4 regions of the Brucella oryzae genome follow, and region 3 is predicted to be linked to each of the others. Evidence: riboswitches for the same ligand, from Rfam matches in the RefSeq annotation. Region 3 holds a riboswitch; each other region holds the start of a gene.

Region 1 (7,227 bases), on a different contig from region 3:
CTTCATCTTCTGGCCGAAGCTTCTTCGACACGACCGCAAGGGTTTCACCGATGGCGAACAGCGCCACTGCCAATGTGGTGACATTGATGCCATCGAGCAGGTTGGGCGTTCCCATGACAAGGCGTGCCTGTCCGGTCAGCTGATCAATGCCGATCAGGCCGAGCGCCAGTCCGATGAACAAGGATGTCAGGCCGCGTAATGTGGAATCGCCGAATGCAGCCGAGACCGTCATGAAGGCGAGAAGCATGAGCGCAAAATATTCGGACGGTCCGAAGGACAGGGCGAATTTCACGACCCATGGTGCGACGAAGGCAAGCGCCAGAGTGGCGATCAGGCCCGCAATGAACGAGCCGATGGCTGCTGTTGCAAGCGCTGGCCCGCCACGTCCGGCGCGTGCCATCTTGTTGCCCTCCAATGCGGTGACGATGGAGGCGCTTTCGCCCGGCGTATTCAGGAGGATCGATGTGGTCGAGCCGCCATACATGCCGCCGTAATAGATGCCCGCAAACATGATGAGGGAGCCGGAGGGGTCGAGCTTGTAGGTAACGGGCAGAAGGAGCGCGACGGTCAGCGCCGGGCCGATGCCAGGTAGCACACCAACGGCTGTGCCGAGCGTGACGCCGATTAACGCATACAGAAGATTCGATGGTTCAAGCGCCACCAGAAGCCCGTTGGCGAGAAGTGCGACAGTATCCATAATGGCATTTAGCCTTTAAAGCATTTCCAGCAAAAATGCGAAGCGGTTTTGCGTAGGATAATGCGACAAAACAAGGACTTAGGGCATTTCCAATGTTTCAGGGAATGCTCTAAACGAATTGTTCGAGCCAGCCGGACGGCAGCGATAGCTGCAGGCCGCGCGCAAAGATGAACCAGATCACGAAGGCGAAGACGATGCCGACGGGAACGCTGATCCAGAACTTGCGATAGCCGAAGCCACGGGCGGTTGCTGCGAAAAGCAGGCCGGTGGATAAGGAAAAGCCGACAGTCTTCATCGTCAGCATCTGGATGGCCAGACCGCCGATGATCCATGCCATCGGAGCAATTTCCTGATGCTCGCGCTCGGGAAAATCACCGCGAAGCGCCTCGAATACGGTCCATATGGCGAGGCCGAACAATCCGGCGGCAACGACATAAGGAACGGTTTTGGGCCCGACCGGCGAATAACTCGTCACGTCGTTGCCGTAGGTTGTCGACCATGCAATGGCAATGGCGACGGCTGCAAGAACGAGAGCGATGACAAGGGCGGCGAAATCTGGCGCCGCCCCTTCCGGGCGGCGCTTTTCCTGCGGTTCTGTTCCGGTCATTTGACGAGGCCGATTTCCTTGAGGATGGTCTCAGTCGCGGCGACGTCCTTGGCCAGCTGCTCCTTGAATGCCGGACCGGCGAGATAAGTATCCGCCCAGCCCTTGTCTTTCAGAGCCTTCTGCCAGGATTCGGACTTCACCATTTTCTCGATATCGGCATTGATGGCAGCTTCCTGTTCGGCAGTGATGCCGGGAGCCGCACCCACCATGCGCCAGTTCTGGATCGAAACATCTACGCCGCCTTCCTTGAAGGTCGGTGCGTCGATGCCTTCCACGCGCTCGTCGCTCGAAATGCCGATGATACGCAGCGTACCGGCCTTGATCTGGGCTTCGAATTCGCCGTAGCCGGAAATGCCAACAGTCACCTGATTGCCGAGAATGGCCGCCAGTGCTTCGCCGCCGCCGGAGAAAGCGATGTAGTTGACCTTTGTCGGGTCGACGCCTGCCGCCTTGGCAAAGAGGCCGGCGGTGATGTGGTCGGTGCCGCCCGCAGAACCGCCGCCCCACGAAACGGAGCCCGGATCAGCCTTCAGCTTTGCGGCAAGATCGCCAAGATTCTGGATGTCGGAAGATGCCGGTACGACGATGGCTTCATACTCGCCGGTGAGGCGTGCAATCGGCGTGATGGCATCGAGTGTCACCGGCGACTTGTTGGTCAAGATAGCGCCGACCATGACATAGCCGCCAACGATGAGCTGGCTCGGGTCGCCCTTGTTCTGGTTCACGAACTGCGCGAGGCCGATGGTGCCGCCAGCGCCCGGAACGTTGATGACCTGAACGCTGCCGGAAATCTTTTCGTCCTGAAGCGCGCTCTGCATTGTGCGCGCCGTCTGGTCCCAGCCGCCGCCAGGTGCTGCAGGCGCCAGCACTTTGTAGTCTTCTGCAGAAGCAGAGCCTGCCATCGCCAACGCCGCCACCGACGTCAGGGCCAGAATAAATCTACGCATATGTCCTCCCAGATAGAATGTATGCCGCCTTCCGGCGGACCTCCCCAAAGTCCCGCTCCTCTAGCGGGAGTTGTCTACATGGATATTGCCCAAAACAAATTCAATAGGCCAGCGTAAGCGACAATAGTTTGGCTGCAATTTAAGTAACTAGCTTTCGAAACAATTGAAAACTGCGCGCTGGAAATAGCCGTCGAGACCTGCTTGACGGTGACAACGGGCTAACGTAATAGTGTAACGACGGTTCCCCGACCGAGAGTGAAGGGGATTAATAGGGAACACGGTGAGGACGACCCGAAAAGGGGCCAAGACCGTGGCTGCCCCCGCAACTGTAAGCGGATTGCCGTTCATCCTCGTGACGTTCAAAGCGTCATGCCACTGTGCCGGAGAAGCGCGGGAAGGCAGATGAACAGCAGATATTCGTGAGCCAGGAGACCTGCCGTCTAGTGTTGTCCATTGTCACGGGCGGGGATGCCCGGAGCAGGAGCCGGTTATGACAGATTTCCGCGTCGCAGGACGCTTCCTCCCATCGTCATCGCATGATTTCGGTATGATCCCGGATATGCCTGTTCGTCTTCCGCGCCGGATTTTATCCGCCGCCTGACAGGGCGTCTTTCTCTCATCATTTCGGGGACTTTCATGAATATTCTCGGCAAGATGCCGTTTCGCGCCGCCTTTTGCGCGGCTGCATTTTTTCTCGCAGGCGGATTGGCCGCCCAGGCGGCGGAAACGCAATATCCGCTGACGCTGAAGAATTGCGGTCGGGAGGTAACCTTCAACCATGCACCCACCCGCGCCGTTGCAGTCGGACAAAGCAGCGCAGAAATTCTTTACAGCCTCGGCCTTGGCGACAAGGTTGTCGGCACGGCGGTGTGGTTCGGGCCTGTTCTCAAAGGCTTTGAAGAGGTAAATTCCAAGGTAAAGCGGCTCGCCGATAACGATCCGAGCTTCGAAAGCGTTCTGGCACAGAAGCCGGATATCGTGACGGCGGATTTCCAGTGGCATGTCGGCCCGGCGGGTATCGTGGCAAAGCCTGAACAGTTCGAGGAGCTGGGCATCCCGGCCTATACCTCGCCATCCGATTGCGTTGGCAAGGACAATTCCGGCGGCGGCGACGGCGTTCGTACAGCAGCGTTCAAGATGGGTATCGTCTATCAGGAAATCACCGAACTGGCGGAAATCTTCAATGTGCAGGACCGGGGCGAAAAACTCGTCGCCGATCTGAAGGCGCGCGAAGCGGCTGCGCGCGAAAAGGTTGGGTCTGCTGGCGGTAAGCTTTCCGCCGTTGTCTGGTTCTCCAGCACGCAGGTCGATGCCGATCCCTATGTTGCAGGCAAGTTCGGCGCGCCCGCCTATATTCTTTCGGTGCTTGGCATCAAGAATGTGATCGACAGCGAGGAAGAATGGCCGACGGTCGGATGGGAAACGATTGCAAAATCGAACCCTTCGATGATCGTGGCTGCGAAACTGGATCGCCGTCGCTATCCGGCTGACGACATTGCCGTCAAGCACCAGTTCCTCGAGAACGATCCGGTCACGAAGCTGATGCCTGCGGTCAAGGACAAGTATGTCTTCGACATGGATGCACAGTCGATGAGCACGTCGCTTCGCGTGATCGAAGGCATCGAAACGCTAGCTGCCGACATTGCCGCCTCGGGCCTGAACAAGTGACGGTTCGGGCGGCGACAACAGGCTTCAAACAGAAGGGAAGGGCACGCTCCGGCGTGTTCTTCCTGGCCTTTTCGCTTGTCCTGCTTCTTCTTGCCCTTTGGCTCGGAGCGGCGATAGGCGAAACGGCAATACCGCTTGATGTGGTCGCGAAGACCGTGGCCAATCGGGTGTGGAATGCCGGGTATCCGCTCGAACCCATCGATGAAGGGATCGTCTGGAGCTATCGCCTCAGCCGTGCGGTTATCGCGGCATGTTGTGGCGCGTCGCTCGCAATATCCGGTGTTATTCTGCAGTCGCTGCTTCGGAATTCGCTCGCTGATCCGTATATTCTGGGCATCTCCGCTGGTGCTTCGACAGGCGCTGTCGGCGTTGCTATTCTCGGCATAGGCGCTGGCGTGCTGACGCTTTCGCTGGGTGCGTTCATTGGCGCTATTGTTGCTTTCGGCCTCGTCTCCCTTCTGGCGTTGCGAGCGGGGCGCGGCAGCAGCGCGATCATCCTCGCAGGCATTGCGGGTTCACAGCTTTTCAATGCGCTAACGTCATTCATCGTCACAAAGGCTGCAAATGCCGAGCAGGCGCGCGGCATCATGTTCTGGCTTTTGGGTAATCTTTCCGGCGTGCGCTGGCCCGACGTCACACTTGCTCTGCCTGCCTGCCTGATTGGTCTGGCCATCTGCCTGTGGCATGCACGTGCGCTTGATGCCTTTACCTTCGGAACCGAATCCGCTGCTTCGCTCGGCATACCGGTGCGTCGCGTCTATGCGGTGCTGATTGGTGTCAGCGCCATGATGACGGCGGTCATGGTTTCCATCGTCGGCTCTGTCGGCTTTATCGGTCTCGTCATTCCCCATGCGGCGCGCATGGTGGTCGGGGTCAGACACGGCAGGCTGTTGCCTGCGGCAGCACTCATGGGCGCGATCTTCATGATCGTCGCCGATATTCTGTCGCGTATCATCATTCCGGGGCAGGTTCTGCCGATCGGTGTCATCACGGCCTTGTTCGGTGCACCGGCATTCGCCCTGTTGCTTGGACAAAGGAGGGCGTCGTCATGATTCTCTCAGCACGCGATGTCGGCTGGTCGGCAGGCAATGTCGAAATTTTGCGCAATGTTTCGCTGGACGTGGCGGAAGGTGAGTTTCTTGGCATCATCGGGCCGAACGGATCGGGAAAGACCAGTTTTCTCTCGCTGCTGTCCGGCGTTCGCAGGTGCCATGTCGGCGAAATCAGCCTGTGCGGCGCGCCCATCGACAGTTTCAGCCGCCGCGAGATAGCCCGGAAAATGGCACTGGTCGAGCAGCAGGCGGGTACGACAGAACGCATTACGGCACGTCAGGCCGTCGAACTCGGGCGGACACCCTATCTAGGTGCGTTGTCGCCGTGGTCAACGGAGGATGATGCCGTCGTTGACCAGGCGCTGGTCAATGTCGATATGGCTCATCTGGCAGACCGCTGCTGGCATACGCTTTCCGGCGGTGAACGGCAGCGTCTGCATATAGCCCGTGCCCTGGCGCAGGAACCGCAGATTTTGCTTCTGGACGAGCCAACCAATCATCTCGATATCGGACACCAGATCGGATTGCTCGATCTTGTCAGCCGCCAGAAGTTGACAGTCGTGGCTGCGTTGCATGACCTGAACCATGCCGCAATGTTCTGCGACCGCATTGCGGTGATGGATAAGGGGAACCTCGTTGCGCTCGGTACGCCACGCGATGTCTTGCGCGCAGAGCGTATTAACGAGGTTTTTGGTGTCGACGTTGATGTCGAATATCAGGGCATTGGCGGTTGTCACATCCGTTATCGTGCGCCGAGCCGCCGTTCTCTGGAACTCAGACATTCTGCATGATCGCTTATACGTAAGTCTCTGTCATGTTTGATTCAGTTCTTCTAATAAGCGGGAAATAAATGGGATTATACATTAGATATCTCTAATGTAGTTACTATGAAATCTTGGGTAACATCATGAAAATATGTCGTTCTTTCAAATTTTACTCACAGTAATTTGAGCCATTTTGTTGACAAACTGTTTCCATTGTGTTGACGATTGGGTTATATAGTCTTAGCGCATCAGGGCAATGTACTCATTTGCAAGGCCGTGGCTTTTCTTGTTGAGTGCAGGCTGATGGATAGAAGAGATCATAGTCTGATTTGTTCCGTCATTCACGGTCCTGATATGCGGGTCGTTCCGGTTTTGGGTCGGAAAGATCCGTTTTAAATAAAGAAACATTATTGGCATGTTCGCAAGAATGCGGCATGTGGCGAATGCATTTTTTATCAATGAGTTACTATATTTATAAAGAGCGGCGGCTTTTCGTTTTGGAAAGCCGCCGTTGTTTTATCAAGGGTACTGCGCGCCGGTCACGGCCAGATAGACCGCATAGAGCGACTTCGTCGCCGTGATGAACAGGCGGTTACGGCGTGGACCGCCGAAGGTCACATTGGCGACCGTCTGCGGCGTCTTGATCTTGCCGAGCAGCGTGCCTCCCGGCGAGAAGCAATGCACGCCGTCGCTCGCGCTGGTCCACAGATTGCCATCCGTATCGAAGCGGAAACCATCCGGCAGGCCCTTGTCGATGGTGCAGAACACACTGCCGCCCAACAGGCGCTTGCCGCCGTCCACAACGTCGAAAACGCGGATGTGGCGCGGCGCATTCTCGTCGTGGCTATAGGCGCTGTCGGCCACATAGAGCTTGGTTTCGTCCGGCGAGAAAGCCAAGCCATTCGGCTGGTGGAAATCGGTCACCATGGCATCGATCTCGCCGGTCTTCGGGTCGAGGCGATAGACATTGCGCGATGGCTGTTCAGGATCGGCCTTGTAGCCTTCATAATCCGCCAGAATGCCGTAGGTCGGATCGGTGAACCACACCGTTCCATCCGAGCGCACGACAACATCGTTCGGCGCATTGAGCTTTTTGCCCTGATAGCTGTCGGCCAGCACGGTGATGCTGCCATCCGGTTCCGTGCGGGTGACGCGACGGCCCCCATGTTCGCAGGTGACGAGGCGTCCTTCGCGGTCGCGCGTATTGCCGTTGGAGAAATTGGACGGGTTGCGGAACACCGAAACGCCGCCTTCCGGCACCCAGCGCAAGATGCGCTGGTTCGGGATATCGCTCCACAGAAGGCAGTTCAGGTCGTTGAACCAGACCGGGCCTTCCGCCCAACGGCAGCCGCTGTAAAGTTCGTCCAGATCGGCGCTTGGCACGATCATCTGCTTGAAACGTTCGTCGTGGATTTCGTAGATCGAAACAGTCTGAGACAAGGAATATACTCCGAAGAAATTTTATCGCTCAGCGCGTCGGCTGCTGGCGAGG
Region 2 (7,227 bases), on a different contig from region 3:
ACAAAGCCCACGCGGTTTTCATGCGGCTCGTGTGTCACGATATTCGCTTCCACTGCCGCATCGAACTGTTTTGCAGACTTGAAGGATACGGCACGCGAAAGCACACGTCCGTCCACTTCGGGCAAAGCGACATTCATCGCCAGATCGCGCGCCAACAAGCCCTGCTGTGATGTTTCCCAAACTGCCTTCGGCGTGCCGGAGAAAATCACCTGCAACACCATATTGCCGCGCTTATCGAGTACAGTCGGCTTGCGCTCCGCCCCCGGCGAAGAAATTGCAAACCCCGTGGCATTCAAAACGATATCCGGCGGACAATCCTCGAACAGACCGTCGACGACCGCGGCAGACAATCGATCCTTGAGGCTCGAAACGAATATCGGAAGCGGATTGAGGCCCTTTGCCTGCAAAGCAGCAATCAGCGCATCGACGGGCTGCGTCTGTCCGCTTTGCACCAGCGCCCGATAAAAAATAATGCCCGCGACAGGTGCGTTTGCATCGCTCCAGTGCTTGCGGATGCTGTCCAGCGACAAGACATGCTCTCCCGGCCACCACAGACCAGCCTTGAGCAGAGGTGCAGCACTTTCCGGCTTCTCGGAACCCGCAATCAGCGCAGCGCAGTAGTGAAGGAATGCGCCGGTATTCGCAGCCCCGCCCTCGATCAGATACTGCCAGAGTTCATTTCGCTCGTGCGCAGAGATCGTCGAAAACCGGTCCAGCCCGTGATCCGGCTTGTCGTCTCCCGGCAATACGGCAATCTTGATACCGTGATTGAGTGCGCAAGCATGCAGCGCTTCCAACCCGTAAGGCCAGTATGTCTCGCCACCAATGATGCGCACCACGATGAGGCTCGCATATCTGGCAGTACGCTCCACATAAGCGTCCACCGACATGGGATGGGTAAGACTCAAGAAATTGGCCAGTCGCAAGCTTGGCAAATCCGGCGCAAGTCTGTGTGCCGACGCCAAACTGGCCAGTTCGGTATCGGCAGCGGAAAGGAACAATATCTCTCCCGGCGTCTGGCCGAGATCGACGGCTTCATTGCCGTCGCTGATTGTTCCTTTCTGGGCAAGAAGAAGATGCATTGGTCAGACAGCGTCTTTCACGGCCTTGGCGATGGCTGCTTCATCGATGTCGTGCAGCCCGATCACGACCAGTCGCGTGGATCGCGCCTCATCCTTGCCCCATGGACGGTCGAAATAATGCTCGATGCGTGGGCCGACTGCCTGCACGACCAGACGCATCGGCTTGCCCGGCACATCGACAAAGCCCTTCAGGCGAAGAATATCGTGTTCCGCAATGACCGCTTTCAGCTTTTCCGTGAACAGCTTGGGATCGGCCACAGAGCCCGCTTCGAGCACGAAGCTCTCGAACTCGTCATGATCGTGCTCATGTCCATCTGCATGATGGATTTCATGGTGGGATTTGCGGTTGGTGATGTCGTCTTCAGTGCCAACGCCAAGGCCGAGCAAAACGTCAGCTCCAAGCTTGCCAAAGCTCGCAGGAACCATATTCACCCGGCGCGACGAACGCTCGGCCACATCGGCCTTAACACCGTCGAGCATTGAAGCGTCAATCAGATCGGCCTTGTTGAGGACAATCAGATCGGCTGCATGAATCTGATCCTCAAAAAGTTCCTCTAAAGGGCTTTCATGGTCAAGAGATTCGTCCGCTGCGCGCTGTGCATCCACCTTGTCGTGGTCATCGGCAAAACGACCTTCGGCAACGGCTGCCGCATCAATCACGGTTACCACACCGTCGACGGTTACCTGCGTCTTGATTTCCGGCCAGTTGAATGCGGCGACGAGTGGCTGCGGCAATGCCAGGCCGGAGGTCTCGATCACAATATGATCTGGACGATCAGCGCGATCCAGAAGCTTGGTCATGGTCGGGATGAAATCATCGGCAACGGTGCAGCAGATACAACCATTATTGAGTTCAATCACATCTTCTTCACGGCATGCTTCGATACCGCAACCTTTCAGAATACCGCCATCGACACCGAGATCACCGAACTCATTGATAATCAACGCGATGCGTTTTCCGTCAGCGTTTTCCAGCAGGTTGCGGATCATCGTCGTTTTGCCCGATCCGAGAAAACCGGTGATGACTGTTGCGGGAATTTTCTGTCCCTGCATCGATTTATCCCTTCATCTTGAGCGGCAGCCCTGCCGCCATGAAATAAACTTCATCCGCAACCGCGGCCACTGCCTGGTGCAGAAAGCCTGCATGATCGCGAAATTCCCGTGCCATGCGATTTTCCGGCACGATCCCAAGTCCAACTTCGTTCGAAACAAAAACCACAGACCCGGCAAGGTCCGGCAGCATAGCGACAAGACTTGCCGTCTCAGTTGCTATATCGCGCTCGGCCATCATCAGATTGGTCAGCCACAGGGTCAAACAATCAACCAGCACGAACCGATCCGCAGCAACATGCAATGTTAGTGCGCCAATGAGATCGAGCGGCTCCTCTACCGTCTGCCATTCTGAACCACGGCGGTCGCGGTGAATGGCTATGCGGCTTTCCATTTCCTTGTCGAAGGCGCGTCCTGTTGCCAGATAGAGCGGCTGAAGCCCCGAGGACACGACCATCTTCTCGGCATAGGATGACTTGCCCGAACGGGCTCCGCCAAGGACCAGAACCGATTTTCCCGGCGAAGCCATTTTCATCAACCCTCAATCTCGGACGACGCATAGTGCTGGATGAACCAGCCGAGCGCGAGGCCGATCACCGCCCACATAAACAGGTTGGTCGCCAGCGATGCGACCGCATATTGCGACGCAAGCAGCGCGGGAATGGGAGACGAAATATCTTCCGGATGCGGTGCACCATAGAGATGCGGAGCCATAATCAGCACTAGCCCAAGAATCTTCGCCCAGATTTCCTGGCGTAAAACGATGAGATAGAGCCCCAGACCGCTCAGCACCACGGTTGCAATCCACCATAGCTGACGTTCGGCCAGATCGGCCGCCGGCATTGCCGGCAATTCCGGTGACAATCCCAACGCGGGCAGAAAGGCGACTGCAAAAAAGCCAGCAACACCCCAATAGATGCCGTTCTGCGCCGTAATGCGACGCCCGAGAAGCAAGGCCACGCCACCGAGCAGCAAGGCAAAACCCGCGCCTGCCACGAGATTCGCAAGGATTGTATTGCCCAACCGTCCGAACGGCAGTTCGGCTCCTTCTACTTCAGCATCTGCGGCAGTGGCACCATGTTCATGCGGCGTGGCTTCCGCCTCGCCATGGCTGTGACCACCGCCAGCATCTTCATAGGTTTCGGCCTGCAGGATCAACGGTACTGTCTTCAAATACATGGCTGGAGTAATCAACAGCCCGGCCAAAAGACCGGCAGCAAGCGTCGCCAACAAATAACGGATCAACATTTCTGTCCCTCAATAGCAATTTCGCGCCGATGGCCGTCCGCCATCGAGCCTTGCTCAACTTCAATTCTCAAAAAGGTTAGGCTGCTCAGTGGCAGGGAAAACCATAAGAATGGCGCGTATCGTGTGCTGAATCGTGCAGCGTATCGGAATGGGCAAGCCCTACGCCGTAAATCAGGAACGCGCCGAGAAGCAGAGAAACGACAGCTGTGCCCAGACGGGCAGCAAGCGGCATTGCGAGTGTGCTGGAAACAGAATCTTGAGTACGTGCAGCCATGACAACCTCCGTGCAGGCAGCAGGGAAAAACCTCCCATGGGGTTCAGGCTCTATGCCTTCACGCAACAGGCAGGTCTCCTGGCTCACGGGTCGCGGGGATTGAAGCTACCTTCCCAGAAGCCTTTAATGCTTCCAGTGGTTACCGGTTGCCCGGCTTGCTTCATCCCTCTCCGCTCTACAGTCGCGGGGTCGGCTGCGATAAAGACGCCCGGATTGGGTCCGTCCGTCGCATTCCCTTTTTGGTATCGCCGGGATTCGTCCCGGCAAAGACCTGTTGCATGGTTTTGACACTAGGCTTTCGCCCCATCGGCGTCAATCGCGACCGATGATTGACTACCTCATTTCAAATTAAACAATGCATCGATATCGAGACAGGCTTCCAGCTCCTCGGACAGTTCATCCAGCGCGGCCTCGACACTGGCACGATAACTCATCTGGCTACCGCTCACACCAAGCCCCTGCAAAAATCTCCGACGGAACTCGTCAGCACTAAAAACACCATGAAGATAAGTCCCCATGATCCGCCCATCTGGAGATACCGCTCCATCATCATGCTCGCCAATACGGGCAAATGGCCTCACCATATCCTGTCCGATCGTGCGCCCGATATGAATTTCATATCCGTCCAGCGGCACATTATGGAGAATCGAGGTCGCCTGCACATTGCGGACAACTTTTTCAGGTTCCATCAACGTTTCAACATCGAGAAGCGCCAACCCATCGATATCGCGCACATGGCCCTCGATACCGGTCGGGTCGCTGATGTGGCGACCAAGCATCTGGAACCCACCGCAGATACCAAGCACATAACCGCCCCGTTTCACATGGGCAAACAATTCCAGATCCCAGCCATTGTCACGAACCGCCTGCATATCGGCTATCGTAGACTTTGTTCCCGGCAGAATGACAAGGCCCGCATCGCCGGGAATACTCGATCCAGGCGGCACCATGACTACTTCTACATCCGATTCAGTTTTTAGCGGATCAAGATCATCGAAATTGGCGATGCGCGGCAACATAGGCACCGCAACCACGAGTGACTTCTTTTTTCCGCGTACTGCACGCTCAAGAACAACCGAATCCTCGGCTGGCAGTCGCGATACTGCTTTCAGCCACGGAACCACGCCGAAAGAACGCCAGCCGGTAAACTGGGTAATGGCAGCCAGCCCGTCATCAAAAAGCGAGATATCGCCCCGGAACTTGTTGATCAGAAATCCGCGAACCATGGCGCGGTCCTGTTGGGAAAGAATAGTGTGCGTGCCGACGAGAGAAGCGATAACGCCGCCCCTGTCTATATCGCCAACGAGAACGACCGGGACATCGGCCTGCGTGGCAAATCCCATATTGGCGATATCGCCAGCCCGCAGGTTGATTTCAGCTGACGACCCCGCCCCTTCCACAAGCACAAGGTCCGCGCCTTGGCTGATCCTGGCAAAGGATTCCATGACAGCCGCCATGAGCTGCGGTTTCAACTCCTGATAATAGCGCCCACGCGCTTCGCCCCGCACCTGCCCCTGTACGACGACCTGACTACCCATGTCAGTCTGCGGCTTGAGAAGCACCGGGTTCATATGAACAGACGACGGTACACCACAAGCCAGTGCCTGCAACCACTGAGCTCTGCCGATTTCACCGCCATCGTCGCTAACCGCCGCGTTGTTAGACATGTTTTGGGGTTTGAAAGGGCGAACATTGAGACCACGGTTACGTGCGACGCGGCATAATCCGGCAACAAGAACACTTTTGCCGACGTCCGAACCCGTTCCCTGAAACATGATTGCGCGTGCCATAAACTGCTGCCTAGCTTAAACTGAACTCGCTGGCAACGGGACCGCACGCGACGAACGTCTATGCAAAAATGCGCATCAGTTTATTACAAATGTGAGCAACATTATTCCAATGGAGCGTTGGCAGCCCTCCACCGTTATGATCTAGTCCGGGGGAAGAGCTGCGGTGCTACAGGGAGGAAACCATGGATGCTGCCGACCAGAACCAGTTCGAACTGAATGAAGATCAGCTTGCCATTCAGGATATGGCGCGAGCCTTCGCCAGTGATCGCATTGCCCCATATGCATTGCAATGGGATCGTGACAAACATTTCCCGGTCGATGTACTACAAGAGACCGGTCCGCTCGGCATGGGTGGCATCTATGTACATGAAGATGTCGGTGGCTCAGCACTCAAGCGGCTGGATGCAGTGCTTATTTTTGAAGCGCTGGCGACCGCGTGCCCCGCATTTTCGGCCTTTGTCTCTATCCATAACATGGCCGCATGGATGATCGACACTTTCGGCAACAACGAACAGCGCCAACGCTTGCTGCCGAAGCTTACATCGATGGAATCGCTTGCCAGCTACTGCCTGACCGAGCCCGGATCAGGTTCGGATGCGGCTGCGCTTAGAACACGCGCTACACGCGATGGTGACTATTATATTCTCAACGGCTCCAAGCAGTTCATTTCCGGTGCAGGCGCCACAGATGTCTATGTGACTATGGTGCGTACCGGCGAGGACGGTCCCAAGGGGATTTCCACCATCGTTGTGCCAAAAGATGCACCCGGCCTCTCTTTTGGCGCAAATGAATTCAAGATGGGCTGGAATGCACAACCGACAAGAACCGTTGTTTTCGACAATTGTCGCGTTCCAGTTGAAAACCTTCTCGGTGAAGAAGGCACCGGCTTTCGCATAGCGATGGCAGGGCTTGACGGCGGCCGGCTCAATATTGCCGCCTGCTCGCTCGGCGGCGCACAATCAGCACTCGACAAGTCACTGGATTATTGCAGTCAGCGCAAGGCCTTCGGCCAGACTATTGACCGTTTTCAAGCACTGCAATTCCGCCTGGCGGACATGGAAACCGAACTCTCGGCGTCACGCCTGCTTCTTTACACTGCTGCCAGCAAGCTTGACCGCAAAACGCATGATGCGGGCAAATGGTCCGCCATGGCCAAGCGCTTCGTCACCGATACGGGTTTCAATGTGGCGAACGAAGCACTGCAGCTTTTCGGCGGCTACGGATATCTGCATGAATACGGGATCGAAAAGCTTGTTCGCGATCTGCGCGTGCACCAGATTCTTGAGGGTACAAACGAGATTATGCGTGTCATCATTGCGCGCCAGATGATCGGACGTTGATTTTAAAGTGCATCCCGAAAAGTGTGAAACGGCGTTCGGATAAGATGTACGCACTTCCAGTTAACAACCGCCAAGGGAGGAATTCATTATGGCCACAATAGCATTTATCGGCCTTGGCAATATGGGCGGTCCGATGGCCGCCAACCTCGTGAAAGCCGGTCACACCGTCCGCGGCTTCGACCTCTTGCCGCAACATCTTGATGAGGCGAAGGCCAATGGCCTCTCGATAGCTTCGAGCGCGCAGGATGCAGTCGCTGACGTCGACGTGGTCATCACCATGCTGCCAGCCGGAAAGCACGTTCTCTCCGTCTATGAAGATATTGCGCCCAAAGCCCGAAAAGACTCACTTTTCATCGACTGCTCCACAATCGATGTGGATTCGGCACGCAAGGCACATGAGTTGGCCGCAAGCCACGGACACCTTTCCATTGATGCGCCTGTTT
Region 3 (7,227 bases):
CGCCAATTCCCTATCGCAAAACGGTCTTTCGTTGGAAGTCTTCCGCCAAAGTGGTCTGAGATGTCCTCCTGCCCTGGCATAAGCGTGTTGACGCAGAGGTGGCGGGCACGTTCAAAGGCTTGAAAGCAAGAGCTTCCGCGATTGAGACAGACGAGAAGTGTTGCTGGTGTATCGCTAACGCTACAGACTGCTGAAGCTGTAAAGCCGTATCTCTTGCCTTCATATATCGTTGTAACAACGCTGACGGCGGAGCCGAGGCGCGACATGCCATTACGAAACGCAGTTTTATCTACATTTTCGAAGCGGTGGTTCATAACGTTCATGTCGGCCTCATGTCATTCAGCAAGGATTATGCCGAAAGCTCTCTTCTGATGATTTCAGCACCTGCACCCAATGCACTTAATTTGCCGCGTGCTACTTGTCGCGGCAGCGGAGCCATCCCGCAATTGGTGCAGGGATAAAGCTTGTCAGCATCAACAAACTGAAGTGCTTTTCGCAGAGTGTTGGCAACTTCCTCGGGAGTCTCAACGGTTTGGGTCGCAACATCAATAGCCCCGACCATCACCTTCTTGCCTCGGAGAAGTTCAATCAAATCTATCGGAACATGTGAGTTTTGACATTCCAGCGAGATCAGGTCGATGTTGGACTTTTGCAGCTTGGGGAAAGATTCCTCATACTGTCGCCACTCAGAACCAAGTGTCTTTTTCCAATCAGTGTTGGCCTTAATTCCGTATCCATAGCAAATATGAACGGCCGTTTCGCATTTGAGACCTTCGATTGCCTTCTCAAGGGTAGGAACACCCCAATCATTGACATCGTCAAAGAACACATTGAACGCAGGCTCATCGAACTGGATGATATCGACGCCAGCAGCCTCCAGTTCTTTAGCTTCTTCATTGAGTATCTTCGCGAACTCCCACGCCAACTTCTCGCGGCTTTTATAGTGAACATCATAAAGAGTATCGATCATGGTCATTGGACCCGGAAGAGCCCACTTGATCGGCTGAGCAGTTTGTTTACGTAAAAACCTGGCGTCTTCAACAAAAACCGGCTTCGGCCGAGACACAGCGCCAACGACTGTCGGCACACTGGCATCATAACGATTGCGGATTCTGACCGTTTCACGCTTTTCAAAGTCAACACCATCAAGGTGCTCGATAAATGTCGTGACAAAATGCTGACGCGTCTGTTCGCCGTCACTAACGATATCAATGCCCGCCTGCTGCTGATCATATAGTGCCAAACGCAAGGCATCCCGTTTGCCCTCGATCAATTTATCATCTTGCAGCTTCCATGGGGACCAAAGCTTCTCAGGTTCTGCAAGCCAGGAAGGCTTTGGCAAACTGCCAGCGGTCGACGTAGGCAATAGTCTTTTCATGATAGGTAACCTTATCTTTTGGCTCATCAAAGGGTGTAATTGGCAGACCATTGCTCCAGGACGGTCTTATACGGCGTCATGAATTGTTCCTGAGCGAATCGTCCCTGCTCAACGGCCAGTCGGCTTCGCTCTTCGCGATCATAGACAATGCGTGTCAGTGAATAGTCTTCGTGTTTCAGGCTTGGCTGAAAGCAAGCCCCAGCTACCGAATTGGCATTGTAAATCTCGGGCCGATAGATCTTCTGAAAAGTTTCCATCGTGCTGATTGTGCCAATAAGCTCAAGATTGGTATAGTCATCAAGGAGGTTGCCAACAAAATAGAAAGCGAAAGGCGCAACACTGTTTGGCGGCATGAAGAAGCGTACCTGCAATCCCATTTTTTGAAAATATTGATCAGTCAAAGATAATTCGTTTTGCTGATATTCTGCGCCCAGCACCGGATGGTAATTACCAGTCCGGTGATAGGTCTTACTGCTTGAAGCGCTTAAGCAGATAACTGGTGGTTTCCGAAAATGCTCATTGTATGCATTTGAGTTAAGGAAACATTTGAATAGTTTCCCATGCAGATCGCCGAAGTTCTCTGGAACGCTGAACGTGGAGCGTTCCTTGTTATAGTCGGGCAGAACGACGCTAAAGTCGTAATCTCGAACATAAGAAGAGAAGTTGTTCCCAACAATGCCTTCGATGCGTTCATTTGTCTTCCGATCGACGATATTCGTTTTCAGAATTTCAATCAGTGGGAAAGCATCCCTATTGCCTTCCGCATCGATATTGATTTCGACCGAAATGATTTCAAGTTCCACAGAATAACGATCGCCTTCGGATTATCCCAATGCGCCAAAGCGTTGAACCGATTGTCGACCATCCTCAGAGCATTACGGAGGTTCTCTTGGCGATTCTCCCCTCGGGCCAAATTAGCAAAGTTGGTCGTGATACGCGTGGTGTCTGAGGGGTGATAGTTTTCGTCAAAACGAAGGGACTTGAGGCGAAACGTAATGTCGTTATGCCCCGTGATTTCCTGGTAATCGACAAGTGACCCGCCTTTTGCGGCGACTGGAGTTGCGGTTTGAGACATGACTCACCCCAAAAAGTTGGGGGCATGGGTCAGCGAACGCATAGCAATAAAGACCGCTACGCGGCCTTCGCTACGGCACACCGGGACACCCCGCCCGTGGACGTTATTTTGCAAAGGCAGGTCTCCTGGCTCGCGGGTCATAGCTTTCGTCCGTCTTCCCGGGTTAAACCCCAGTGACATTCTGGACATCCGCTCACCGCTTACAGTTGCGGGGGCAGCGCCGGCTTTCCCGAATGAGACGGGGCACCGACTTCCCTCTTAGCCCCGGCATGTCAAAAGCGACAACCGGAGAACCTAAGCATCGTTACTCTTCATGCATCGGGCACATAATGTCAAGAGCACATAAAGAAATGTTTATATCTTTAAGTTATAGACGAAGAAATTGAATTCTTCGCGCCTGCATTTCCCACCCGCCCACCTTACATGCATTATCGGCATTAGGTCGCGCAGGTAGGTAAACTCAGCCAGACAGCATGGCCTAACGATTGAAATTGACAGTCGCTGGCGCTTGTGCTGTTTCTCATAATGATCTAGGTGCCGGAGGAAACTCCAGGTAAAAGGGAATCCGGTCAGGGCCATGTCCAAATCCGGAGCTGCTCCCGCAACTGTAGACGGCGAGCCAACCCGATATGCCACTGGCGCACAGTACGCCGGGAAGAGCGAAGAACCGCAAGTCAGGAAACCTGCCCGGATCGTTCACCTGTTCTGACTGCGGGCAGCGTGTCAGGAGCGGCCTTTCCGTAAGGGTGATACCGTCGCTTCGTACATTGATTGATACGGAGCGTTTGTTCGTTTATCCGGCCGCTATGCCTGCGGCCGGCTTTAAGGTGTGTCGCGATGATGGAAGTTCAAAGCCCCGAATTGACCCTGCCCGGCGACGAGAAGAGAGTGCTCCTGCACTCCTGTTGCGCCCCCTGCTCCGGCGAAGTGATGGAAGCAATGCTGGCCTCCGGCATCGACTATACGATTTTCTTCTACAATCCCAATATCCACCCCGAGCGGGAATATCTACTGCGCAAGGACGAGAATATCCGCTTTGCCGAAAAACACGGCGTTGCGTTCATTGATGCCGATTATGACAAGGACAACTGGTTCGCCCGAGCAAAGGGAATGGAATGGGAACCGGAACGCGGCATTCGTTGTACCATGTGTTTTGACATGCGCTTCGAACGGACCGCCCTTTATGCCCATGAGAACGGTTTTCCGATGATGACTTCGTCGCTCGGCATCTCGCGCTGGAAAAACATGGCGCAGATCAACGATTGCGGCAAACGCGCCGCGGCACCCTACGAGGGCCTGTCCTATTGGGACTATAACTGGCGTAAAGGCGGCGGCTCTGCCCGGATGATCGAGATTTCCAAGCGCGAGGAATTCTACCAGCAAGAATATTGCGACTGCGTTTATTCCTTGCGTGACACGAATATCCACCGCCGCAGTCAGGGACGCGGTCCCATCCAACTCGGCAAACTCTATTACGGCAATAACGAGTCTTCAGCTTAAAGGCCGAAGATTGCCTGTATCGCTTCTTCAACAAAAAGACCAAATGTGTCAGCTATGCCAGAACGTCATGTTCTCCGGCGGCATCCCCGCCGATAGCGTCGAGGGCATTTTCGATCTTTTGGCCAGCACGGTGGGCGAGCGGGTCGCCTTCTGGCCGGACGGCGAGATCAATCCCGAGCGGCGCGGCTGGATCGGCGCTATCAACAACATGGTGCTTGCGGCCTGCTGAAAACGCTGGCCGAAGGCGCGGACCATAAGGCTACGGCCTGACCTGCGACGATCTGTTTCCTTTTGGAGCCGCCTTGGCTCCGAAAGGAAATGACAACACCGCAATCTGGAACCTGTTCAAAATCTGGTCCAACGCACGAATGGAAGCTCAAGCACCCACCACAACGTTCAGAACCGGGATTACCATGCTCTGCCGCGCGGAAGAGCGAAATCATCTTGAGTCAGTGCGAACCGCATAGCATGGGCGAATTTCGGCGAGGTCATGTTCAGCACGATGTTGTTGACCCCGTGATGACAGTTGGTTCTCCAAGGTTGTTTGCGCGCGAACCGTGGTCGGACTATGCAGTCATATGTCAGGCATTTCAGCGCGGCAATCAACAGCTAAGCAGACCTTGCGAGCTGTTGAGGCCGCACAACAGCGCCGAGGCCAAAATGCGACCGTAGCGTGCTCCCTTCGTATTCTTTACGGAACAGACCGCGCTTCTGAAGGACTGGAACGACTTCCTCCGCGAACAATGCAAGCTGGCTGTTGAAGATGGGGGCATCACGTTGAAACCATCAGCGGCTCCGGTTTTGAACCAGTCTTCGATGGTGTCAGCGACCTGTTTTGGCGTTCCTGTTGCAACGAAGTGTCGCCGCGCACCAGCCAATTTCCGAAGCAACTGCCTAAGTGCAGGCTTTCTCTGAGCGTCATGTCGATGTAGCCGATCACGCGGCTTTTCGAGGCCTCCACCTCATTGAGATCAGGAAAATCGTTCGTTGTCAGCGGCCGATCAAGCGGGACGCCACTAAGATCATGGCCGGCAAACCTCGCCGAAAGACGTGTCAGGCCAACCACCGTGCTGGTTAAAGCCTCGAGCTCTTCCCAGACCAATTCTGTTTCTCTCGTTGTGGATCCAATCGCTGCGCTGATACCTGGCAGGATGACGATGTCATCCGGGCTTCGTCCATAGCCAACGGCACGGCCCATCATTCGCCCTTGCGCACCTCCAGCAGAGGACGCCCAATTGGTCGGATCGAACAGCAGCACTCAGCCATGGTTTGCCCCGCATGTGAAGAACCTCAAGGCAGAAACGCGAAACATGAAAAGGATTTTTGAACGCGATTATTATCTGAACAATATCAAGCGCCGTGCGACCCTCCGGGCGCACGGCGCTTTTAAGATTTCTTGCCTATAAGCATAAATTGCTTTGATCTGAACTCAAGCGCTTCCTAGTTCCAGCGGACCATGATCGTCGCAATGGTCACCATGCTGATGATGCAAACGCCCATTCACCAAATAATCGATGTGATCACCATGAGGAACTGCCTCATGGCCGCAATTTGGCCCGTGAACATGGTCGTGGTCATGACCGACGGAATCTGTCAATGGCTTACATCCATCTGGATTTGTGGCGCTGATTTCGATGACATGTTCGTCGACATGATCACCATGGGGATGATGCAGATGACCATCGTGAAGATAGTCGATATGATTATTATGCTTCACCGCAATGTGACCACAGTTCGGGCCATGCTGATGGTCATGATTTGCATGATGAGGCAGATTACAATTGGTCATTATATCACCCTTCTCTTCGTTCAGTGATTTTCGCATGCATGGTCAATGGCATTGTTGACCATGGCGAGGACATGATGATCGACAATAGAGTAAATGGCGTTCTGACCTTCCTTTCGCCGCTGAACCAACCGTGCGGCAAGAAGAACCTTTAGCCGGGCCGAAACGGTGCCGATCTTTTCATCTTCGATCTCGGACAACTCGCTGACACTGCACTCTTTTTCAGAGAGGGTTATCAGGGTTTTAAGCCTTAGCGGGTCTGACAACGCCTTGAACATTGACGCTGCAGCTTCCAGTTCCTTGTTTGTAACCATATGTCAGAATCCAATATTCTATCTAACTATAGAATAATAGATATTCGGCGGAATTATGTCAAACGTTAAAAAAGCGGCCGTCATTTCTGGATAGCCGATGACATTTTTAAAGGTCGAAGCCGGCGCGTTTTATTTCGCGAAGCGGAATAAAATCTTTTCCTCGGCATTATAGGTCAAGGCGTCCATGATTCCGGGATGGAACTTTCTATCGCCAGGCGGTGGTGCGAAATCGGTAAAGCCAAATCGGCGCAACGTTACCTTGAAACCGCAATCCGCAAAGGCATTGATGTAATCATCAGGAGAGTAACTTGGAACACGTGTATTGCTGCGCGTCGCGATAACATCCCTGCGCCGGTTCCAGAGCGGGCTTTCGGTGTGGCAGCCGGTGACTGCATAATAAACGCCATTTTCCCGCAGTGCCGCTTTCATCTGGCGTGCATGCTCCGAAAGATCCTGCAAGAGATAGATAACCTCATAGCTGAACGCCAGATCGAACGCTGCGTCGAGCTGAGTTGGATCACTGCCCACGAAATAGCTGACGGGATAATCTCCCGCCAGATTGTTTGCATCGCTGATCGACGCTGAAGCAATGTCTATACCGACCCCCCGCGTAAACGGACGCATCTTGTGCAACAGGCGTAAAAAGCCGCCACGGTTACAGCCAAAATCGAGAAGGGTAGAGCCGGACAAGTCCTGCTCGGGAACGGCATTGATGAAATGGCGCCAATAAGGTGTATGGATATCTTCCATTGCTGCCTCATTGCTGGCACTCAGATGCCATGTCGAATAGGTCTGTTCCATCACAATACCATTTTCTTTTTTCGGCCTCGCCATTACGAGCCATCTGGCTGTCTTTGGTTAGCAAAATTGCCAACGCAATACGAGCGGTCCAATATAGCGCGGTGCAACCTTGGGTCATACCGCTCTGTCATCCACATCACCGCTTACCATAACCGTATCAAGTGGCATTGGAAGGCCTTGGCATCAAGCGGCAACACTGATTGTTTCCCCGCCGGGCTGGCGGTTACAGGCACACAGTTCATCTGTCTGCAGGGCGTCAAGAACCCGCAGCGTATCCGTTGGATTGCGTCCGACGTTCAGATTGGTCGCATAGACGTGCTGAATGATATGTTCCGGATCGACGATAAGGGTATATCGGTATGCGACACCTTCC
Region 4 (7,227 bases), on a different contig from region 3:
ATACCGAGCTGCAGCAGATCATCACGATTTCGGGCGAGCGCGTCGACACGGAGTTCGACATAGGGCCAACCGACCGGCTGCGTATCGACTTCCTCATTGAATGTATGGCCGGAAGCTTTCAGCGGCAGGATCGAACCGCGATAAATTCCTTTGGACGAGAAGATAGAAACGCGGGCACCTTCGGCGAAACGTGCCGACCAGTTGCCGATGGAAACCAGCTCCAGCCGCCCGTTTTCCTTCAGATATTTTACCTGCGCGCCGAGCGTATCGACATGCGATACAATCCCGCGTGCCGGTCTCTCCGTGAGGCCCGCCCTGCGCGCCCGAATAGCACCCCGGCGCGTCAGCATAACCTCAAGCCCAAGATGCTCAAGCTCTCGCGCAACGTAACGCACGGCTTCGTCGGTAAAGCCGGTGGGGCTGGGTATGGCAAGAAGCGCCTTGAGCCGTGTTACGAGATAGTCCTGATCGATTGTAATAGCGGTCTGCATCATGCATGTGTCGCAAAACAAGACCGTAACGTCAACGTCATGTCCGTAGCGGAAGGTTTCGGCGCCGGTATCACACGGCGCCGAGATGAGATCAGAAACTCCAATCTTCATCCTCGGTCGCGACCGCCTTGCCGATGACGTAAGACGAGCCGGAACCGGAGAAAAAGTCGTGGTTTTCGTCCGCATTCGGCGAAAGAGCGGACAGAATCGCCGGGTTGACCTTGCATGCTTCAGCCGGGAAGAGTGCCTCATAGCCGAGGTTCATGAGGGCTTTGTTGGCGTTGTAGTGCAGGAATTTCTTGACGTCTTCGGTCAAGCCAACACCATCGTAGAGCGCCTCGGTGTAGCGAACTTCATTGTCGTAAAGTTCCAGCAGAAGCTCGAAGGCAAAATCCTTGATCGTCTGCTTCTGCTCTTCGTTCAGCCGCTCCAGTCCGCGCTGGAATTTATAACCAATGTAATAGCCATGCACGGCTTCATCCCGAATGATGAGCCGGATAAGATCGGCCGTATTCGTCAGCTTTGCCCGGCTCGACCAGTACATGGGCAGATAAAAGCCAGAATAGAACAGAAAGCTCTCCAGAAAGACACTGGCGATCTTCTTTTTCAGCGGATCATCCGCGCGATACTGGTCCAGGATCAGGACAGACTTGCGCTGCAGGAATTCGTTTTCCTCGGACCAACGATAGGCATCGTCAACATCCGGCGTCAGACACAGCGTCGAGAAGATCGACGAATAAGACCGCGCATGAACTGCCTCCATAAAGGAGATGTTAGACAGCACCGCTTCTTCATGCGGTGTCGCTGCATCATCCATCAGTTTCACTGCGCCGACTGCGTTTTGGATCGTGTCGAGAAGCGTCAGCCCAGTGAAAACGCGGATCGTCAGCTGCTTTTCCTGCGGTTTCAGCGTCTCCCATGACTGAATGTCATTGGAAAGCGGCACTTTTTCCGGCAGCCAGAAATTGCCGGTCAGACGGTTCCAGACCTCAAGGTCTTTCTCATCTTCGATCCGGTTCCAGTTGATCGCGCGCACGGCTGCAGGCTTCGTGTTCTTGGTCTTCACTTGAATATTCATGGTCATCACCAGTGGTCAGAGGGCGCAGGAAACGCAGCCCTGCACTTCCGTGCCGGAGAGCGCCATCTGGCGCAGGCGGATGTAATAGATAGTCTTGATGCCCTTCTTCCACGCGTAGATCTGCGCGCGGTTGATGTCGCGGGTGGTTGCCGTATCGCGGAAGAACAATGTCAGAGACAGACCCTGATCGACGTGCTGCGTCGCCGCCGCATAAGTATCGATGATCTTCTCCGGCCCGATCTCATAGGCATCCTGATAATAATCGAGATTGTCATTGGTCATGAAGGCTGCCGGATAGTAGACGCGACCGATCTTGCCCTCCTTGCGGATTTCAATCTTCGACACGATCGGATGAATCGAGGATGTTGAATGATTGATGTAGGAGATGGAGCCCGTCGGCGGCACGGCCTGAAGGTTCTGGTTATAAAGTCCGCCCTCCATCACCGCGTTTTTCAGGTCGCGCCAGTCGTCTTGCGACGGGATCGCAATGCCAGCCTTTTCGAAGATTTCGCGAACCTTTTCGGTCGCCGGTTCCCAAAGCTGATCGGTATATTTATCGAAATATTCGCCCGACGCATATCTGGATTTCTCGAACCCCTTGAACGATTTCCCCGTTTCCATCGCAATCCGGTTCGATGCGCGGATTGCGTGATAGGTCACCGTATAAAAATAGATATTCGTGAAATCGACGCCTTCCTCCGAGCCGTAGTAAATCCGCTCGCGGGCGAGATAACCATGCAGGTTCATCTGGCCGAGACCGATGGCATGGCTTTCATCATTCCCTCGGGCGACCGACGGCACGGAACCTATATGGCTCATATCGGAAACTGCAGTCAGAGCGCGGATGGAGGTCTCGATGGTCTTGCCGAAATCGGGCGAGTCCATTGCTGCTGCAATGTTGAGCGAACCCAGATTGCACGAAATATCCTTGCCGAGATGATCATAGGAAAGGTCTTCGCCGAAGATGCTCGCCTCACTCACCTGGAGGATTTCCGAACAGAGATTGCTCATGGTGATGCGTCCGTCGATCGGATTGGCGCGATTCACCGTGTCCTCGAACATGATATAGGGATAACCGGATTCGAACTGGATTTCCGCCAGCACCTGAAAGAACTCGCGCGCATTGATCTTCTTCTTGGTAATACGCGCCTCATCGACCATTTCCCGATATTTTTCGGTGACCGAAATCTCGGTCAGCGGTACGCCGTAAACCCGCTCCACATCATAGGGCGAGAAGAGGTACATATCCTCGTTATTCTTCGCGAGTTCGAAGGTAATGTCCGGAATGACCACACCAAGCGACAAGGTTTTGATACGGATTTTCTCGTCGGCGTTTTCCCGCTTCGTGTCGAGAAAACGCATGATATCCGGGTGGTGTGCGTGCAGATAGACAGCGCCAGCGCCTTGCCGCGCGCCGAGCTGATTGGCGTAGGAAAAGGAATCCTCAAGAAGCTTCATCACCGGAATGATGCCGGATGACTGATTCTGGATCTGCTTGATAGGGGCGCCCGCCTCGCGAATATTGGTAAGGCTCAAGGCCACCCCGCCACCCCGTTTCGACAATTGCAGAGCCGAATTGATGGAGCGGCCGATGGACTCCATATTGTCCTCGACACGCAGCAGAAAACACGAGACGAGCTCGCCGCGCTGTTTCTTTCCCGCATTGAGGAATGTAGGCGTCGCAGGCTGGTAGCGGCCTGAAATGATCTCTTCCATCAGATCGTGCGCAAGCTGCTCATTGCCGCGTGCCAGCGCCAGCGCCACCATGCAGACGCGGTCTTCATAGCGCTCCAGATAGCGCTTTCCGTCGAAGGTTTTCAGCGTATAGCTGGTGTAATATTTGAATGCGCCGAGAAAGGTCGGAAACCGGAATTTCTTCGCATAGGCTTCGTCGAAAAGATCGCGCACGAAATTGAAGGAATACTGGTCCAGCACGTCCTGTTCGTAATAACCTTCCGTCACCAGATAATCGAGCTTTTCCCGCAAGTTATGGAAAAAGACGGTGTTCTGGTTCACGTGCTGGAGGAAATATTGCCGCGCAGCCTGCCGGTCGCGATCAAGCTGGATTTTCCCCTCGTCATCATAGAGGTTCAGCATCGCGTTAAGCGCGTGATAATCCATCCCGTCCGAGGATTTTGACGGTGTGCTGCTGTTGGTAGTTGTCGCTAGAGGCGCATCCTGCACCGCTGGCCATGCCTCGCGCTCCCGGATCAGGGTCGTGTCTGCCGTGTCCAAAATCGTTCCATCCCGTTTTTGACATTGCCAATGTCCTCATCGGTTCCCAGAAGCTCGAAGCGGTAGAGATAGGGAACCTGACATTTGGCGGAGATAATGTTGCCGGCGATACAGAAAGCCTCGCCGAAATTGCTGTTTCCCGCGGCAATCACGCCGCGGATGAAAGAGCGGTTGCTCTCGTCGTTGAGGAAGCGGATCACAGGCTTGGGGACAGCGCCCTTGGAGCCGCCGCCACCATATGTGGGCGTCACGAGCACGAACGGCTCACGCACCTGCAATCCGCCTGAACCGTCCATCGGGATACGGTTCGACCGCATTCCAAGCCGCTCGACAAACCGATGCGTATTCTCCGATCGGCTGGAAAAATAGACGATCAGGCTCATGTGACCGCAGCCCTCAGGCGAGCGCGCTGATCATATCGGGCCGGAAGCCCGCCCAATGGGATTCACCCGCGACCACCACCGGCACCTGGCGATAACCCATGCCCTGAACGAGATGGAAAGCATCGGCATCGGCGGAAATATCGATGACTTCATATTCGATACCCTGGCGGTCGAGGGCGCGGGTGGTGGCCGTGCATTGGACGCAGGCGGGCTTGCTGTAAACGGTAACGTTCATTTTTTTCTCGCTGGTTGGGAGGACGCAAAGAGCCGTTCGCGCATCGCAAAATGCGCGTTGAAAGACACAAGACAGGGGATCGGCCAGCCGCAAATAAGCAGCCTGACCGCACAAACTATGCCGCGAAGGGAGGACCGGAACCGAAACTGAATAGACTGAACATGGACTTCACCCCGAAGTTATGAGCATTTCCAGCAAAAGTGCGAAGCGGCTTTGCTTAAGGTAATGCGTAAAAACAAAGCGGAAGTTCGGGGCAGCAATCGGCAAGGCAATAGTTTGCCACACATAATTGCGCGCCAACCGGACACCCCGCCCGTGGACGTACTCGTTCAAGGCAGGTCTCCTGGCTCACGGATCAACGTTCTGTCCGCCTTCCCAGCCAAAGCCAGTGACATGATGAACAGAACTCTCCGCTTACAGTTGCGGGGGCAGCTCCGGCATTGCCGCATCCATCATGGATGAAACGCACCGAATTCCCGTCTTAGCTTTCGATCCAACGAATCGAAAGAACCTAGAACACTATATATAGTAGCTGAAGTAAAAATCCCGTCAACGGGTAGTTGGCGGCAAAACGTAAAATGAGCGGGCCATTCTGGCAGCCCTGTGAATAGCAGGGATTATCGCTGTTTATCTTGCGGGTTTGATCGGTTTCGGTCTGAACTCCGATTTAATCGCCTTGAGCGCCATGCGGTCTACCAGCGTTGGGGCGATAAGTTTCAACCACCGCCCGAATCGCATCTGGCGCGTCATCAACACTTCACGCTTGCGCGCCTCCACGCCATCCAGCATCAACCGCACAGCTTCCTCGACGGGCATCATGTCATCTTCCCGCACACCGCTCGTTCCAAGAGCGGCACCGCTTGCACCATAACCGACTTTGCGAATGTCGGTTTTGACGACACCCGGATAGACGATTGTCACGGAAATACCGCTGGGGGTCAGTTCCGCGCGAAGCGCCTCGCAGAAGCCTGAGAGGGCGAACTTCGTTCCGCTATAGGCGGTGCGCCCCGGCACACCGATCAACCCGGCAACAGAAGAAACAGCAACGATCCGCCCCTTGCTGGCGGCAAGATGCGGAAGTGCAGCATGAATAGGCCAGACACTGCCCCAATAGTTCAACTCCATCAGGTCATGCATCCAATCGAGATCATCCGGCTTGATCTCGGCAAAATTGGCATGGGCCGACATGCCCGCATTCACAATCAGCGTATCGATGCGACCATAGGCGGAAACCGCCTTGTCGATCAGGGCGATGCAGGCAGCGCGATCCTTTACGTCGGTGGGTATCACAAGGGCCGAGCTGCCCAGTTGCCGCAATTCGGCGGCCAGATTTTCCAGATTTTCCACATTACGCGCAGCGAGCACAAGAGCAGCATTGGCGCGGTCACGCCGGGCAATCTGCCGTGCAGTTTCTGCACCTATTCCTTCCGATGCTCCCGTTATGATCGTCACATCCATGCGAGGCCCTCCCTGCCTGTCGATCCGATGACAGGCAAGGTACAGGCAGGGCAATCCGCGCGTCTAGTGATTTAGATCTTGCGCGATAGAATGGCGGCGATAGCGAGACCGCCGATCAGCGATATGTGTTCCAGTGCCACCGTCATATCCCGGAACGCCTCTTCTCCTTCTTTCGCCCAGAACGGATGAGCGATGGGAATAGTAAAAATCGTAAAGACAGCAAGAGCACCACAAGCCAGCCAGGCGCCACGGTTGAGGATGATCATCAACGACCCGCCGATTTGCAGAAGCAGGGTGGCAGTGTTGAACAGCCAGCCAGGATAAAGTCCAAGACCTTCCATCTCTGCGGCATTGGCACCGAAATCGAAGAGCTTGGCCAGACCGCTAGACCAGAAAACGAAGGTGAGGACGATCCGCGCCAGCAAAAGACTGGCGCGGGACTCGAGAATATCAGCAATGAGACGCGGCATCGATCAGTCCTTTCCACCGGTAATCCGGATGACCTTGAATGCCACGGCAACCGCGATTGCTGGCGCGAGCGCGAAAATCACCGAAAGCCAGAGCGAGGCATTTGCCGCCCCCTCCACGCCGCCGGGCACGGCAATACCCGCAAAATTAGCTACCATGCCCGCGCAAGCCGTTCCGAAGGCGATAGCGAAGAGCTGCACGGTCGTCATTCCACCCGCCGCAAGATCCTGCTCGGTCGATGGAGCGCTCTGATAGACGCGCGTGACAAGGCTTGGCCAGGCAAGGCCGATCCCAAAACCGATCAGGATGAGCCCAAGGCAAACGGGCGCGAGCAGCGACCAGTTACCATTACCATGGATCGGAAGAAACACGGCGAGCAGGACGAGACCGGCAAGCGCGAGAATAGGCCCTGCTACGACAAGCTTGTCGCCACCTTTCTCCTGCCATTTGGAACTCAGGAAGGAAGCGATAGTCCAGCCGATAGCCATCAGTGCCGCCAGATAACCCGCCCATAGCGGAGACTGGCCGTGAAGGTGCTGAAGCAGATAAGGCACGTAGATTTCAGGCTGCATACTGAGCATCAAAAGCGCGATCGTAAGGTAGAGCACCCCCAGCGGGGTCGACAGACTGAATGAACGGCGCGGCAGGAGACGTGCCTTGGCGTCGCGATCAACGACTGCGATGATGGCGATCATGAATATCGCAGCGCCCAGGCCAACGATCTTCCATAGCGTCTCCTGAGACAGGCTGCCGGCCGAGACGGCAAGGACCGCGCCCGTCAGCAGGATAAGCTGAAGAACCGGAATGGAAACGCGTTCATTCTTGTCCCAGCTCGAGCGCGGCAAGGTCGCAAACGCGACCACGGCGAAAAGACCCGCA

What was found. A riboswitch is a leader RNA that binds a small molecule or an ion and turns the genes downstream of it on or off. The one in region 3 is predicted to bind cobalamin.
Positions count from the first base shown of each region.
Region 1: linked by a shared signal. The riboswitch ahead of JNC70_RS01585 (ABC transporter substrate-binding protein) and the one ahead of JNC70_RS15945 (DUF1852 domain-containing protein) in region 3 are both predicted to bind cobalamin.
Region 2: linked by a shared signal. The riboswitch ahead of JNC70_RS08600 (CbtB domain-containing protein) and the one ahead of JNC70_RS15945 (DUF1852 domain-containing protein) in region 3 are both predicted to bind cobalamin.
Region 4: linked by a shared signal. The riboswitch ahead of nrdH (glutaredoxin-like protein NrdH) and the one ahead of JNC70_RS15945 (DUF1852 domain-containing protein) in region 3 are both predicted to bind cobalamin.

Region 1 covers NZ_JBHEEO010000001.1:341,151-348,377, reverse strand. Annotated here, with positions in the region: gene JNC70_RS01600 (tripartite tricarboxylate transporter permease) at 1-697, opposite strand, end outside; gene JNC70_RS01595 (tripartite tricarboxylate transporter TctB family protein) at 807-1,304, opposite strand; gene JNC70_RS01590 (Bug family tripartite tricarboxylate transporter substrate binding protein) at 1,301-2,251, opposite strand; cobalamin riboswitch at 2,473-2,706, shown strand; gene JNC70_RS01585 (ABC transporter substrate-binding protein) at 2,888-3,919, shown strand; gene JNC70_RS01580 (FecCD family ABC transporter permease) at 3,916-4,971, shown strand; gene JNC70_RS01575 (ABC transporter ATP-binding protein) at 4,968-5,762, shown strand; gene JNC70_RS01570 (SMP-30/gluconolactonase/LRE family protein) at 6,255-7,124, opposite strand; gene JNC70_RS01565 (ABC transporter permease) at 7,197-7,227, opposite strand, start outside.
Region 2 covers NZ_JBHEEO010000006.1:207,711-214,937, reverse strand. Annotated here, with positions in the region: gene cobN (cobaltochelatase subunit CobN) at 1-1,082, opposite strand, end outside; gene cobW (cobalamin biosynthesis protein CobW) at 1,086-2,135, opposite strand; gene cobU (bifunctional adenosylcobinamide kinase/adenosylcobinamide-phosphate guanylyltransferase) at 2,140-2,661, opposite strand; gene JNC70_RS08605 (CbtA family protein) at 2,667-3,380, opposite strand; gene JNC70_RS08600 (CbtB domain-containing protein) at 3,466-3,654, opposite strand; cobalamin riboswitch at 3,706-3,944, opposite strand; gene JNC70_RS08595 (cobyric acid synthase) at 3,993-5,444, opposite strand; gene JNC70_RS08590 (isobutyryl-CoA dehydrogenase) at 5,627-6,784, shown strand; gene mmsB (3-hydroxyisobutyrate dehydrogenase) at 6,873-7,227, shown strand, end outside.
Region 3 covers NZ_JBHEEO010000016.1:13,384-20,610, reverse strand. Annotated here, with positions in the region: gene JNC70_RS15955 (flavin reductase) at 1-323, opposite strand, end outside; gene JNC70_RS15950 (methionine synthase) at 350-1,378, opposite strand; partial or broken gene JNC70_RS15945 (DUF1852 domain-containing protein) at 1,405-2,375, opposite strand; cobalamin riboswitch at 2,552-2,766, opposite strand; cobalamin riboswitch at 2,969-3,158, shown strand; gene JNC70_RS15940 (epoxyqueuosine reductase QueH) at 3,291-3,953, shown strand; gene JNC70_RS15935 (hypothetical protein) at 3,997-4,182, shown strand; gene JNC70_RS15930 (hypothetical protein) at 4,726-5,154, opposite strand; gene JNC70_RS15925 (hypothetical protein) at 5,494-5,769, shown strand; gene JNC70_RS15920 (ArsR/SmtB family transcription factor) at 5,763-6,017, opposite strand; gene JNC70_RS15915 (class I SAM-dependent methyltransferase) at 6,183-6,887, opposite strand; gene JNC70_RS15910 (peroxiredoxin) at 7,038-7,227, opposite strand, start outside.
Region 4 covers NZ_JBHEEO010000003.1:152,363-159,589, reverse strand. Annotated here, with positions in the region: gene JNC70_RS04215 (osmoprotectant NAGGN system M42 family peptidase) at 1-491, opposite strand, end outside; gene nrdF (class 1b ribonucleoside-diphosphate reductase subunit beta) at 583-1,569, opposite strand; gene nrdE (class 1b ribonucleoside-diphosphate reductase subunit alpha) at 1,585-3,804, opposite strand; gene nrdI (class Ib ribonucleoside-diphosphate reductase assembly flavoprotein NrdI) at 3,780-4,187, opposite strand; gene nrdH (glutaredoxin-like protein NrdH) at 4,201-4,422, opposite strand; cobalamin riboswitch at 4,739-4,952, opposite strand; gene JNC70_RS04190 (SDR family oxidoreductase) at 5,050-5,880, opposite strand; gene JNC70_RS04185 (DoxX family protein) at 5,952-6,350, opposite strand; gene JNC70_RS04180 (MFS transporter) at 6,354-7,227, opposite strand, start outside.